Regions from separate parts of the Tatumella terrea genome, predicted to be linked through region 4. Evidence: predicted binding sites of a transcription regulator. Region 4 holds the regulator's gene; each other region holds the start of a gene.
The links. The regulator PurR, encoded in region 4, represses purine synthesis genes. The targets are predictions, from matches to a motif close to CANGCAAACGTTTGCNTG.

Region 1 (3,155 bases), on a different contig from region 4:
GATGAGACTGGGTAATGGCCAGCGACAGATCGGTCCCCCCGGCCACCAGCACGGCATCGGGATGCTGCTGACAAAGTCCCGCAAGCTGTGTCACATTCTGCGGCAGATAACAGACCCGCGCCTCTTGTTGAAGGACCTGTATTTCCGGTGTCTGTATCGCATTGAGCTGTTTTTTCGTCAGCGCCTGCTGACGCAGAAACTGATCCTGCCCCGTCCCCTGACGCATAATATCACTGGCGGCCTGCAGGATTGGGCGATAGCCGGTACAGCGGCAGAGGTTACCGGCCAGCGCCTGTTCTGTCTCTGTATGTCCGCCGGGACCCTTGTGTTTCATCAGGGCAAACAGGGACATCACAAAGCCCGGGGTACAGAAACCGCACTGAGAGGCATGGTTATCGACCATGGCCTGCTGTACGGGGTGAAGCTGCTGTCCCTCCTGCAGGTCTTCCACGGTGATCAGTTGTTTGCCGTGTAAGGCACTGACCAGTGTCAGGCAACTGTTCACCGTCTGATACTTCAGTTCATCCTCTTCCAGTGAAGCCACCACCACCGTACAGGCACCACAGTCGCCCGAGGCACAGCCCTCTTTGGTACCGCACCGCTGTTTCTCTTCCCGCAGATAATTCAGCACCGTCATATTCGGGTCCAGATGACTGACCGTAATCAGCTGCTGATTAAGCAAAAATTGCATGGTCATTCTCCTGTGTCTCACCCTGCGCCCAGACACATTCGCCGTTAACCCAGGTATGGGTGATATTACGTTCGTCCCCCAGTGTCATCAGGACAAAAAGCTGATCCGTAATATCCTGACTTCCGGCACAGCGCAGTTTCTGCAGCGGTGTGGCCTTCAGGTCAACCACAATAAAGTCAGCTTCTTTCCCCGGTGCGAAGTTACCGATAACATTATCCAGGTCCAGCGCATGAGCGCCGCCGAGCGTGGCATGATAAAAAGCTTCGCAGGCATTCAGTTTATAGCTCTGTAATTGCTGCACCTTATAGGCATCCCCCAGTGTACGCAGCAGACTAAAACTGGTTCCGGCACCGACATCGGTACCGATCCCGACCGGAATTTTCCTCGCCTTCGCTGCAGACAACTTAAACAGACCGCTGCCGAGGAACAGATTAGAAGACGGACAGAAAGCTACGGAAGAGCCGGTCTGTTCCAGACACGTCCATTCCTGATCCTGCAGATGAATACAGTGTGCAAAGACGCTGCGTTTCCCTGTCAGCCGGTAATGGTCATAGACGCCGAGGTAACTGTCATGTTCCGGGTAAAGCTCACTGACCCACTCAATCTCCCGTAAATTTTCACTCAGATGGGTCTGCATCCAGACATCCGGATATTCACGGCGCAGGTCGCCCGCCTGTTCCATCAGTGCCGGTGAGGAGGTAGGAACAAATCTCGGGGTGATGGCGTAACCCAGCCGCCCTTTTCCATGCCAGCGTTCGATCAGTTCACGGGTCTGCCGGGCGCTTTCGGCCGGATCTTCCTGTAAAGCCGCGGGCACATGCCTGTCCATCATGACTTTACCGGCAATAATACGCATGGCGTACTTCTGAGCTTCCCGGAAGAGCGCATCTACAGATTCCGGATGCACAGAGGCAAAGACCAGCGCAGTGGTCGTGCCATGACTGAAAAGCTGACGGATAAAAAAGGCCGCCATCGCACTGGCATACTCACTGTCTCCGTACTTGCTTTCCACCGGAAAGGTATACTGTTCCAGCCACTCCAGCAGTTGTTCCCCGTACGCGGCAATCATCTCTGTCTGTGGATAGTGAATATGGGTATCGATAAAGCCGGGCATAATCAGCCGACCCTGATAGTCGGTAAACACGCAGCCTTCCGGCACATCCTCCCTGCCGGTCCAGGGAGCCAGCGAAACGACCTTCCCGTCGGCAATTAATAGCAAGCCATCGGGCAGATAACGTAATTGCCCTGCAATTTCATCACTGTGGTGAGCCACTCCCGCATAATGGATAAATGCGGCACGGAATCCCTGCAGGCGTTTTTTTGACATCATAGTTTCCCGTCTCCTTTCCGGTCTCTTTCCCGAAATCGGCTGATAACCCATCCGTTATCAGGATACTATTGCAAGTAACATGCCAGAGTATTTTTTATTGAAAAGTTATTCATTTTCAACAAGTTAACCTGTTTATGCCCGAATGGTTTCCGGAGCATGCCGTTTTACGGGTTGAAATAAAAGCAACCGGTTGCATTTATCCGGCAACCGGTTGCGTTGATAATCATTCCCGGTGAAGCACGGTTACCGGCAACCCCGCTGCACTGTCAGAGTGCAGCGGGGTTGCCGGTGCACAACGAAAGAGCGCATGGCTGATGCGCAGATAACCGCCACCCGCTGCCATTGATAAGCGATAGGCATGTGTCAGTTTTCAATGCTATGTTTAGGGGACATCTCAGGAAAATAAAAGGAATAAAACATGATTATTTTGGTGACAGGCGCGACAGCAGGATTTGGTGAAGCTATTACCCGTCGTTTTATCGAAAACGGACATAAAGTGATTGCCACCGGACGTCGGGCCGACCGCCTGCAGCAACTGAAAGACACTCACGGCGATAGTCTGTATCCCCTCCGGCTGGATGTCCGCGACAAAGACGCTATCGATAACGCCCTGAGCGAATTACCCGAGGCATGGCAGGCTATCGATATTCTGGTCAATAATGCCGGGCTGGCGCTGGGCATAGAACCGGCACAGAATGCCAGTACTGACGACTGGGAAACCATGATAGATACCAATGCCAAAGGTCTGGTATTTATGACCCGGGCCGTATTACCGGGTATGGTAGCCCGTAATAAAGGTCACGTGATTAATATCGGGTCTACAGCCGGTAACTGGCCTTATATGGGCGGCAACGTCTACGGCGCCACGAAGGCCTTTGTCCGTCAGTTCAGTCTCAATCTGCGTACCGACCTGCAGGGCACGGCGGTACGGGTCACCAATATCGAACCAGGGCTGGTCGGCGGTACTGAGTTTTCAAATGTCCGCTTTAAAGGAGATGACAGCAAAGCCAGTTCTGTCTATGACGGGACACAGCCGCTGACAGCCGAAGATGTGACCGAATCTGTTTACTGGGTGTCTACCCTGCCGGCCCATGTCAACATTAATACCCTGGAAATGATGCCGGTCTGCCAGGC
Region 2 (3,155 bases), on a different contig from region 4:
GCACGATGGCATCGATCAGTTCCGGCAGAGAGCCGGCACCGATAGATTGCAGCATTTTTTCCTGCTGCTGTGGTGAGGGTCCGATATGGCGGGTAATAAAGTCATTCTGATTTTCGAGCTGGCTGAGTGTCCGGGTCATTCGCTTTGCATCCTGAATCAGGCGGGAAGATAAATAGCAGGACGCAGAGTTCCTGCTCTGGCAGAGGGCACCGGCAGTATTCTGCCGGTCACCGGAGGGCGTTTATTCGCCGATAGACGCGGTATAGGCTTCCGCATCCAGCAGTCCCTGCTGACTGTCGCTGGCTGGTTTCAGTTTAAACAGCCAGCCGTTCTCATAAGGCGCGCTGTTCACCAGTTCCGGGTGCTCACCCAGCGCCTCATTAATCGCAATCACTTCACCGCTGAGCGGTGCATAAATATCAGAAGCGGCCTTCACGGACTCAGCTACCGCACAATCTTCTCCCTGGGTGACCTGAGCGCCGACATCCGGCAGGTCAACAAACACCATATCGCCCAGTAATTCCTGCGCATGTTCGGTGATCCCGACGGTAACGCTGCCGTCAGCTTCCTGACGCACCCATTCATGACTCTCGCGGTATTTTAATTCAGCCGGAACATTGCTCATTCGGGTTATCTCCTGAAATTATTGTTATACCAAAGGTTTACCAGCACGAACGAACACCGGTTTGCAGACGGTAACCGGCATTTCGCGCTGTCTTATCTGTACCACGGCACTGTCGCCGATGGAAGCGGGCACGCGGGCAAGGGCAATGCTGACGCCCAGGGTCGGTGAAAACGATCCACTGGTGATAATGCCCTGCTGACGGACGCCATCGGTATCGGTAAACAGCACCGGTTGCGCGTGACGCAGGACGCCTTTTTCTTTCAGCACCAGACCGACCAGTTTTTCGGTCCCCCGCTCACGCTGCGCTTCCAGGGCCTCACGGCCAATAAACTGTCTGTCTTCCGGCTGCCAGACAATGGTCCAGCCCATATTGGCGGCCAGCGGCGAGACGCCCTCATCCATATCCTGCCCGTAGAGATTCATCCCGGCTTCCAGCCTCAGTGTGTCACGGGCACCCAGCCCGGCAGGCCTGACACCGGCCTCCTGCAGACGCCGCCACAGATCAGGTGCCTGTTCTGCCGGTAGCGCTATTTCATAACCCGACTCACCGGTATAACCGGTGGTAGCAATAAACCACTCTCCGCTCTGTACACCGAAGAACGGTGCCAGCCCTTCAGTGTCCTGCCGCTGGCTCTCTGTCAGCAGGCCCTGTACTTTTTGCTGAGCATGAGGCCCCTGAACGGCAATTAACGCCAGTTCGCTGCGTTCCTGTAAGGTGACACCAAAAGGCACCGCATGAGAGCTGATCCAGGCTAGATCTTTTTCGCGGGTCGCAGAGTTGACCACCAGCCGGAAGTGATCCTCTGTCAGAAAGTAAACGATCAAATCATCAATCACGCCGCCGGAGGCATTCAGCATGGCGGTATAGAGCGCTTTGCCGGGGTGTGTCAGCCGTGCGACATCATTGGCCAGCAGATAACGAAGAAACTCACGGGTCCGGGCACCGTGCAGATCCACGATCGTCATGTGGGAGACGTCAAACATTCCGGCATCCTGCCGCACCGCCAGATGCTCATCGATCTGCGAGCCATAATGCAGCGGCATCATCCAGCCATGGAAATCGACCATCCTGGCACCACAGGCCTGATGCTGTTCAAATAAGGGGGTGTGCTGAGTCATAACCGTCGTCCTGTCGAAAAGTGAGAGGTTTACCGGTGGTGATTTACGTGTTCCGGGGTTAAAACCCCGGGCGCAAACGATACCCTGTGAAAAACTTACCACCGAATTCGGTACTTCACCATAAGCAAAATAATGGCAAAAAACCGTGATGCCCCCTGATGGTGCAGAACCTTCTGCAGCAAAAAACACCAGATAACCGACGGTTCCCTGAACAAATCACCGTCAGACACTCCTTAGAGCAGAATTTAAAGACAACTGACCGGCGAATGCCGGTGACAAATTAATGACCGTGTTTTTGCTAAGGATTAGAAAAAGTATGGCAAAGGAGGACGTCGAATTAGAATAAATCAAATGAGGTTCAAAAGTGGTGCAACACGACCTGTTGTCCCGCGACTGAATGACAGGAAGCTGTTCTCGCGGGAAATGCCCCATGGTTATGCCGGAACGCTATCATAAAGAGGTATTCCGCTTATCGCCGGACGATCACTAGTCTGTTCTTCCCCGGCCCGGCCCGGGACAACGGCATCGGGGTCATAACAGACCGGTCACTCAGTGGTCAGACGCTCTTCTGTCCGGCAGATGCCCGGTCTGTGTATGTTTACAGGGTGCAGTTTACAGACTGATACTGTAACGAACAAAATCGCCCAGTTCAGCCAGCCTGTCGTAGAGCTTTCTTGCCGGATTGGACTCACGGGTTATCCAGTAAACTTTCGCCCAGGATTTTTCTTTAGCTTCGTCACGGATGGCTTCGATCAGCGCTTTACCCGCACCCAGCCCCCGCATGGTCTCGTCCACAAAGAGATCTTCCAGATAACACAAAGGCTGCGTATACCAGGCTCCTTCATGTAAAACAAAGATAGCAAACCCGATAATCTGCTTATCTGTCTCCGCCACCCTGCACATCAGTGAAGAGTCTGGCGACAGTGCTCTTTCCCAGGTCGATAAGGTCACCGACTGATCAAGCTCACTGCCGGCAAAGGCCAGATATTGCTGCCACAGTGTCATCCAGGCGTCGTAATCCCCGGCCTGAACCTCGCGTATACGAACCGTCATTCTGCCCTCTCTTTCTTTTTGTGATAAGTCAGAATAACCACCGGAATACCGCTTGTATATCTGCTTTCGGGGAATGACAGACGGGTTAGCCGGAAAAGCGTACGGGTTCCGTTCAGCCCCTGTCTCTGACATAACTGAAAGACGGCACTGTACAAAATCAGTCCACATTAGCTATGTTATTTCTGACGACACCATTGTTCGCGGGGGAAACCATGCCGGAGTTCTGTTTTTTCAAAAAGGGTAACCACATCGCCGCCACAGACAGGCAGGATGTGGAAAAATCCGCGCAACTGGCCGCGGAAGGCTGGCAGAAATGCTTTGAAGAAGTGAATGCCATGGATGCGGAGAGCGCACTCCG
Region 3 (3,155 bases), on a different contig from region 4:
TTAGCATTTAACTCTTCCGTTTCTGCGTGTGTTCTGCGTGTGCGATAACTCGGGTTATTGTGCCGTATTTTTCACGGGACTGCGACGTAAAGCAAGCCCGGTAACCGGAGGCCCACTTCCCCTACTGCCGTATACCTCAAATTTATGGTATAAGGTGCCATCGTCAATGCCCTTTCTGAATCACAGAAAAGGCTGAAATACTGCACAACAACCATGACAGGATGAAATTATGGTCACTTTCCAGACTAATTTTGGTGATATCGTCATTAAAACCTTCGATGATAAAGCCCCGGCTACCGTAGAAAACTTTCTGACCTACTGCCGTGAAGGGTTTTATGACAACACCATTTTCCATCGCGTCATCAATGGCTTCATGATCCAGGGGGGCGGTTTTGAGCCAGGGATGAAGCAGAAATCAACCAACGCTGAAATCCGTAACGAAGCCAGCAATGGTCTGAAGAACACCCGCGGTACACTGGCAATGGCACGTACTTCTGCACCGCACTCTGCCACAGCACAGTTCTTCATCAACGTTGCAGATAATGACTTCCTGAACTTCCGTGATGAAAGCGTTCAGGGCTGGGGCTACTGTGTCTTCGCCGAAGTGGTCGAAGGTATGGATGTGGTTGAGAAAATCAAAGCAGTTTCTACCGGCCGTAGCGGTATGCACCAGGACGTCCCTAAAGAAGACGTTGTCATTCAGAAAGTGACCATCAGCGAGTAATGTCGCGGACACTTTTTATTGCAGATTTGCATCTGTGTCAGCAGGAACCGGCAATTACTGCCGGTTTTCTGCGTTTTTTACAGCGTGAAGCCACAGCCTGTGAAGCCCTGTATATCCTGGGCGATCTGTTTGAAAGCTGGATCGGCGATGATGACCCGAACCCGCTGCACCAACAGGTCGCTGAGGCGCTCTCTGCCCTGACGATCCCGGTCTGGTTTATCCACGGTAACCGCGACTTCTTACTGGGGAAAAAGTTTGCTGCCCGCTGCGGTATGCAGTTACTCCCCGAAGAACAGTTACTGGAACTCTATGGTCACCGCGTTCTGATTATGCATGGTGATACCCTCTGCACCGATGATGCCGGTTACCTGCGCTTTCGCGAGAAAGTTCATCAGCCCTGGCTGCAGCGCCTGTTTCTGAGGCTGCCGTTGTGGCTGCGCCAGAAAGTCGCCGTCCGGTTGCGTAATGACAGTCAGCAGGCCAATCAGACCAAAAGCCAGCAAATCATGGATGTGAATCAACAGGCCGTCGAAGCCGTGATGGAACGTTACCAGGCCTCACTATTGATCCATGGTCATACCCACCGTCCGGCCATTCATCGTCTCACTGTCAGTGATCACCCCGCAGAGCGGGCCGTCCTCGGTGCCTGGCATCAGGAAGGTTCTATGATCCAGCTGGATGCAGACGGGGTCAGCCTCATCGCTTTCCCCTGGTAAATCAGGCTATTTTGTCCGGTTGTGTCACGACGCAACCGTTTTCCTTCTTCCCGACTCATGCTATTCTCACGCCCTTCTCAAGGTGTAATACCTGTCCGCCTTCAGGTTTTTTATCTACTCACAGGAGTTGACCGCATGTCGTCGAATACTGCCCCGGCCCGTATCGCTATCATTATGGGTTCTAAAAGTGACTGGGCTACGATGCAGTATGCTGCAGAAATTCTTAACGAACTGGATCTTGCGCACCACGTGGAAGTGGTGTCTGCACACCGCACCCCGGATAAATTGTTCAGCTTTGCTGAGAATGCACAGCAGCAGGGCTTTCATGTGATTATTGCCGGTGCCGGCGGTGCAGCACACCTGCCAGGTATGCTGGCGGCCAAAACTCTGGTGCCGGTACTGGGGGTCCCGGTACAGAGCGCAGCGCTCAGCGGTGTCGATAGCCTGTATTCTATCGTGCAGATGCCGCGCGGGATCCCGGTCGGGACGCTGGCGATCGGTAAAGCCGGTGCCGCCAACGCCGCTCTGCTGGCCGCGCAAATTCTGGCCGTTAACGATGCCGGACTGACGCAGCGTCTGTCCGACTGGCGGACGCAGCAAAGTGAAGCGGTGCTGAACCATCCGGACCCACGGGAGGAAGACGCATGAAACCGGTTTGCGTATTAGGTAACGGACAACTGGGACGGATGCTACGCCAGGCCGGGGAGCCGCTGGGAATTGCTGTCTACCCTGTCGGTATTGATGCAGAACCGGAAAGCCTGCCTATCCGCGAGAGCGTGATCACCGCCGAAATCGAACGCTGGCCGGAAACCCCGCTGACACAGGCCCTGGCCAGTCATCCGGCGTTTGTTAACCGGGATATTTTTCCGCGACTGGCCGACCGTCTGACCCAGAAGCAACTGCTCGATCAGTTAGGCCTGGCGACGGCCCCGTGGCAACTGCTGAGCGATGCAGCACAGTGGCCGGAGGTTTTTCAGCGCCTGGGTGACCTGGCCATCGTGAAACGCCGGACCGGGGGCTATGATGGCCGCGGCCAGTGGCGACTGCGGGAGAGCGATTGTCAGACGCTGCCGGAAGAGTGCTATGGCGAATGTATCGTGGAACAGGGCATAGATTTTTCCGGTGAGGTTTCCCTGGTCGGTGCCCGTGGTCATGACGGCACGCTGGTCTTTTATCCCCTGACCCATAACCTGCACCATAACGGTATTCTGATGTGTAGTGTTGCCCTGCCTGAGCCGGATGCCGCACAGCAGCGCCAGGCCGAGTCGATGCTGACAGCGATTATGCAGGAACTGGACTATGTCGGTGTGATGGCGATGGAATGTTTTATTACTCCTGAAGGCCTGTTAATTAACGAACTGGCCCCGCGGGTTCATAACAGCGGTCACTGGACACAGAACGGTGCTTCGATCAGCCAGTTTGCGTTACATCTGCGGGCAATCACCGGTCTGCCCCTGCCCGAACCGGTGGTCTTCGCGCCGTCGGTGATGGTTAACCTGATAGGTTGCGAACTGGATACCCGGTGGCTGTCACATCCTCTGGTCCATCTGCACTGGTACGACAAAGAGGTTCGTCCGGGCCGTAAGCTGGGCCACCTGAACCTGACCGACACTCATCCCGACCGCTTGCAACAGGAATTACAGGCACTGGTCTGCCAGCTCCCGGCGGAATACGCCGCTGCCATCCACTGGGCTTGCGAAAAACTCTGAACACTT
Region 4 (3,155 bases):
TGACAGCGGTCACGTCTCAGAGGGGGGATTTACGGTAAAACAGATGCGTTAATTGCCTGTTTGCGCTCAATTTTCCGGCAAAAAACTTCTCGTAACAGATTCCGGAAAAAAGACCTTAACATTTGATAAATACCTGGATTAGAATGCATTTGGGGCTGGCTGAAAGGTCAGATGTTATTTTTTAAATATGTTCTCTCTTTCCGGGACATTTAACCTGTAACCTGACAACTATGCGTTTACTTATCACGCTTTTTATTCTTGCTGTTGCACAGCTGTTTTTTAACGTCGCCGAAGCTGCGCCACGTTCTGCTATTAATGTCTCTCATCATAAAGCGACACGGAAAAATGTTACCGAAGATATGCGAAGAAAGCGCAGACCGGTGAAAGCCACCAGCTCACGGCATAAAACGCGTCAGCCCCTTAGCCACCGTGTAAAAGCCTTAGCCAGCCATCGCAAACTCAGAGAACATCCTGCCCGTGAAGAGCAACACCGCACCGCAGAACATCACCGTATTGAAAAGAAAGTTTACGGACGTCATCGCCCCGTTGCCCGTAAATCGAACGCCCGCCCGTCAGAGAAACTGACCGCTATTCGTATGAGCAGTACGCACCGCATGCGTTATCAGAAAGCCCGTCAAACCGCCATGGTTAAACTGATGGACCAGCTAGGTAAACCCTATCAGTGGGGAGGCTCTTCGCCCCATACCGGTTTCGATTGCAGCGGACTGGTCTATTACGCCTATAAAGATTTGGTGAATTACCGGATCCCGCGTACCGCTAACGAAATGTTCCACCTGCGCGATGCCGCGCCGATCAAACGTAATCAGTTAGAAAAAGGCGACCTGGTGTTCTTCCATATTCATGGCCGTGAAAAGGCCGACCATGTCGGTGTCTACCTGGGTAACGGTAAATTTATTCAGTCCCCGCGTACCGGCAAAGACATACAGATCAGTGCCCTGAGCAACGAATACTGGCAGAGCCACTACATTGGTGCCCGCCGCGTGATGACCCCGACGACGGTACGCTAATTCAGCACCGGTTACCGGTCCTTCCGACAGAGGAAGCATAAAAAAGCCTGAACACTGTTCAGGCTTTTTTATTTACCGTCGCGGGACAGAAATACCCTCCCGGGGCCGGATGCATCCGTTAATGCATAATTGCAGTAAAACTGAATGCACAAATCATCAGTAATGCGACAACCGTGGTGGTCAGTGCCAGTTTAAGATCAGTATCCATTCGCTCCCCCTTATAAGCACAACAATTGTGTGGACATTATTATAATTACCATACTGTTGCGCAAAAATCTCGTTTTATTGGCGTGACCTTGCTAGAATTGCCGCCCTTCGTTGCGCAACGATGATGCGTGCTGAAATTTCGAGCGCGATTATCGTCCCGTCACAGGTCAATCGTCCCCCCTACATTACGAACGATTGCCTGAGTTCGGGCAAACGCAAACGATTAACTCGGCCAGCACAGAATAATGATAAACCCGGAGTAAGTATTGAATGGCAACTATTAAAGATGTGGCGAAACGCGCAGGGGTTTCCACCACTACCGTTTCACATGTCATTAATCAGACCCGCTTTGTTGCGGAAGACACCTGCAAGGCTGTCCGGGAGGCAATTAATGAATTGCATTATTCCCCGAGTGCCGTCGCCAGAAGTCTTAAAGTGAATAACACCCGGACCATAGGACTGCTGTCGACGTCCCTGGAAGCCCCCTATTTTGCAGAGATCATCGAAGTTATCGAGAAAAAATGTTTCGAGAACGGTTATACCCTGATCCTCGGAAATGCCGATAATGATCTGAAAAAACAGCGTGCTTACCTGTCGATGATGGCCCAGAAACGGGTGGATGGTCTGCTGGTGATGTGTGCGGAGTATCCGCAGGACTTACTGGATATGCTGGAACAGAGCCGCAATATTCCGATGGTGGTCATGGACTGGGGCGTTTCCCGCGGGGATTTTACCGATACCATTCTGGACAACGCTTTCCAGGGCGGATATATGGCCGGACGCTATCTGATCGAACGGGGTCACCGTGATATCGGCTGTATCCCGGGGCAGATGGAACGCAACACCGGAGGCGGACGCCTGTCTGGCTTCCTGAAAGCATTACAGGAAGCCGGTATCACCCTGCGTGACGAATGGCTGGTACAGGGCGATTTTGAACCGGAGTCCGGCTATCAGGCCATGCAGCAGCTGCTTGCGCAACCCCAACTGCCGACCGCGGTGTTCTGCGGCGGCGATATTATGGCGATGGGTGCCATCTGTGCTGCCGATGAACAGGGATTACGCGTCCCGCAGGATATATCGATCATCGGCTATGATAACGTGCGCAATTCACGTTACTTCACCCCGGCGCTGACCACTATCCATCAGCCGAAAAGTGAACTGGGTGAAAAGGCACTGGATATGTTGCTGGACCGCATCGTCAATAAACGCGAGGAGCCTCAGACCATTGAGGTCAATCCACGGCTGATTGAGCGCCGTTCGGTGACGGATGGGCCTTTTGTCGATTATCGTCGCTAAGCGCCACGTTTATTCCCTCAGCCACTCCTGATTCAGTGTGTCAGTATCCCCGAGGTAGTCGAGGATCCAGCGTAAGGCCGGTGAGCTACGTTCCCCGGCCCAACTGACGCAACAGGGGCTTTCCGGAAACGGGGCGGGTAACTGTAATTCTCTGGCCTCGCCGTGGGATAACAGCGGCCTGGCCAGATGGCCCGGCACCATGGCGACACACAACCCAGCCCTGACGCAGTCGAGACCGGTTTGCCAGTCCGGCACCGGCATACGTCGCTGATTATCCAGTGACCAGGTGATACGTCGGGGTAAGGCCCTGGACGTATCTTCCAGCATCAGTGAGGGCCAGGCGCGCAATTTCTCTTCTCCCGGCGGCCCCCCTGTCGCCAGAGGGTGATCGGCACTGACAATACAACGCCAGTTCAGGTGCCCCATATCCCGGAAGTCAAACCGCCCGGTCACCGGCACGGCACGGGTTGCACCAATAGCCATATCCACCCTGCCATCGGCCAGCGCATCCCATACACCATTAAACACTTCTTCACTGATGTGCAATTCAATATCCGGAAAATGGCGATAAAAGTCAGTCACCAGTTGCTGCATACGTTGCGGTTTAACAATCCTGTCCACGGC

Region 1: guaD (guanine deaminase) is a predicted target of PurR. The motif match lies at 2,222-2,239, and genes of this name have one in related genera.
Region 2: gcvT (glycine cleavage system aminomethyltransferase GcvT) is a predicted target of PurR. The motif match lies at 1,814-1,831, and genes of this name have one in related genera.
Region 3: purE (5-(carboxyamino)imidazole ribonucleotide mutase) is a predicted target of PurR. The motif match lies at 1,469-1,486, and genes of this name have one in related genera.

Annotation. Positions count from the first base shown of each region.
Region 1 is NZ_BAAAFX010000026.1:3,953-7,107, forward strand. It holds gene xdhA (xanthine dehydrogenase small subunit) at 1-691, opposite strand, end outside; gene guaD (guanine deaminase) at 675-2,018, opposite strand; gene ydfG (bifunctional NADP-dependent 3-hydroxy acid dehydrogenase/3-hydroxypropionate dehydrogenase YdfG) at 2,440-3,155, shown strand, end outside.
Region 2 is NZ_BAAAFX010000013.1:179,489-182,643, reverse strand. It holds gene gcvP (aminomethyl-transferring glycine dehydrogenase) at 1-139, opposite strand, end outside; gene gcvH (glycine cleavage system protein GcvH) at 242-625, opposite strand; gene gcvT (glycine cleavage system aminomethyltransferase GcvT) at 650-1,744, opposite strand; gene ABD035_RS08965 (GNAT family N-acetyltransferase) at 2,357-2,797, opposite strand; gene ABD035_RS08960 (hypothetical protein) at 3,010-3,155, shown strand, end outside.
Region 3 is NZ_BAAAFX010000017.1:25,875-29,029, reverse strand. It holds gene cysS (cysteine--tRNA ligase) at 1-7, opposite strand, end outside; gene ppiB (peptidylprolyl isomerase B) at 230-724, shown strand; gene lpxH (UDP-2,3-diacylglucosamine diphosphatase) at 724-1,440, shown strand; gene purE (5-(carboxyamino)imidazole ribonucleotide mutase) at 1,576-2,088, shown strand; gene purK (5-(carboxyamino)imidazole ribonucleotide synthase) at 2,085-3,149, shown strand.
Region 4 is NZ_BAAAFX010000006.1:279,152-282,306, reverse strand. It holds gene ABD035_RS04330 (C40 family peptidase) at 231-1,028, shown strand; gene cydH (cytochrome bd-I oxidase subunit CydH) at 1,147-1,236, opposite strand; gene purR (HTH-type transcriptional repressor PurR) at 1,506-2,531, shown strand; gene punR (DNA-binding transcriptional activator PunR) at 2,541-3,155, opposite strand, start outside.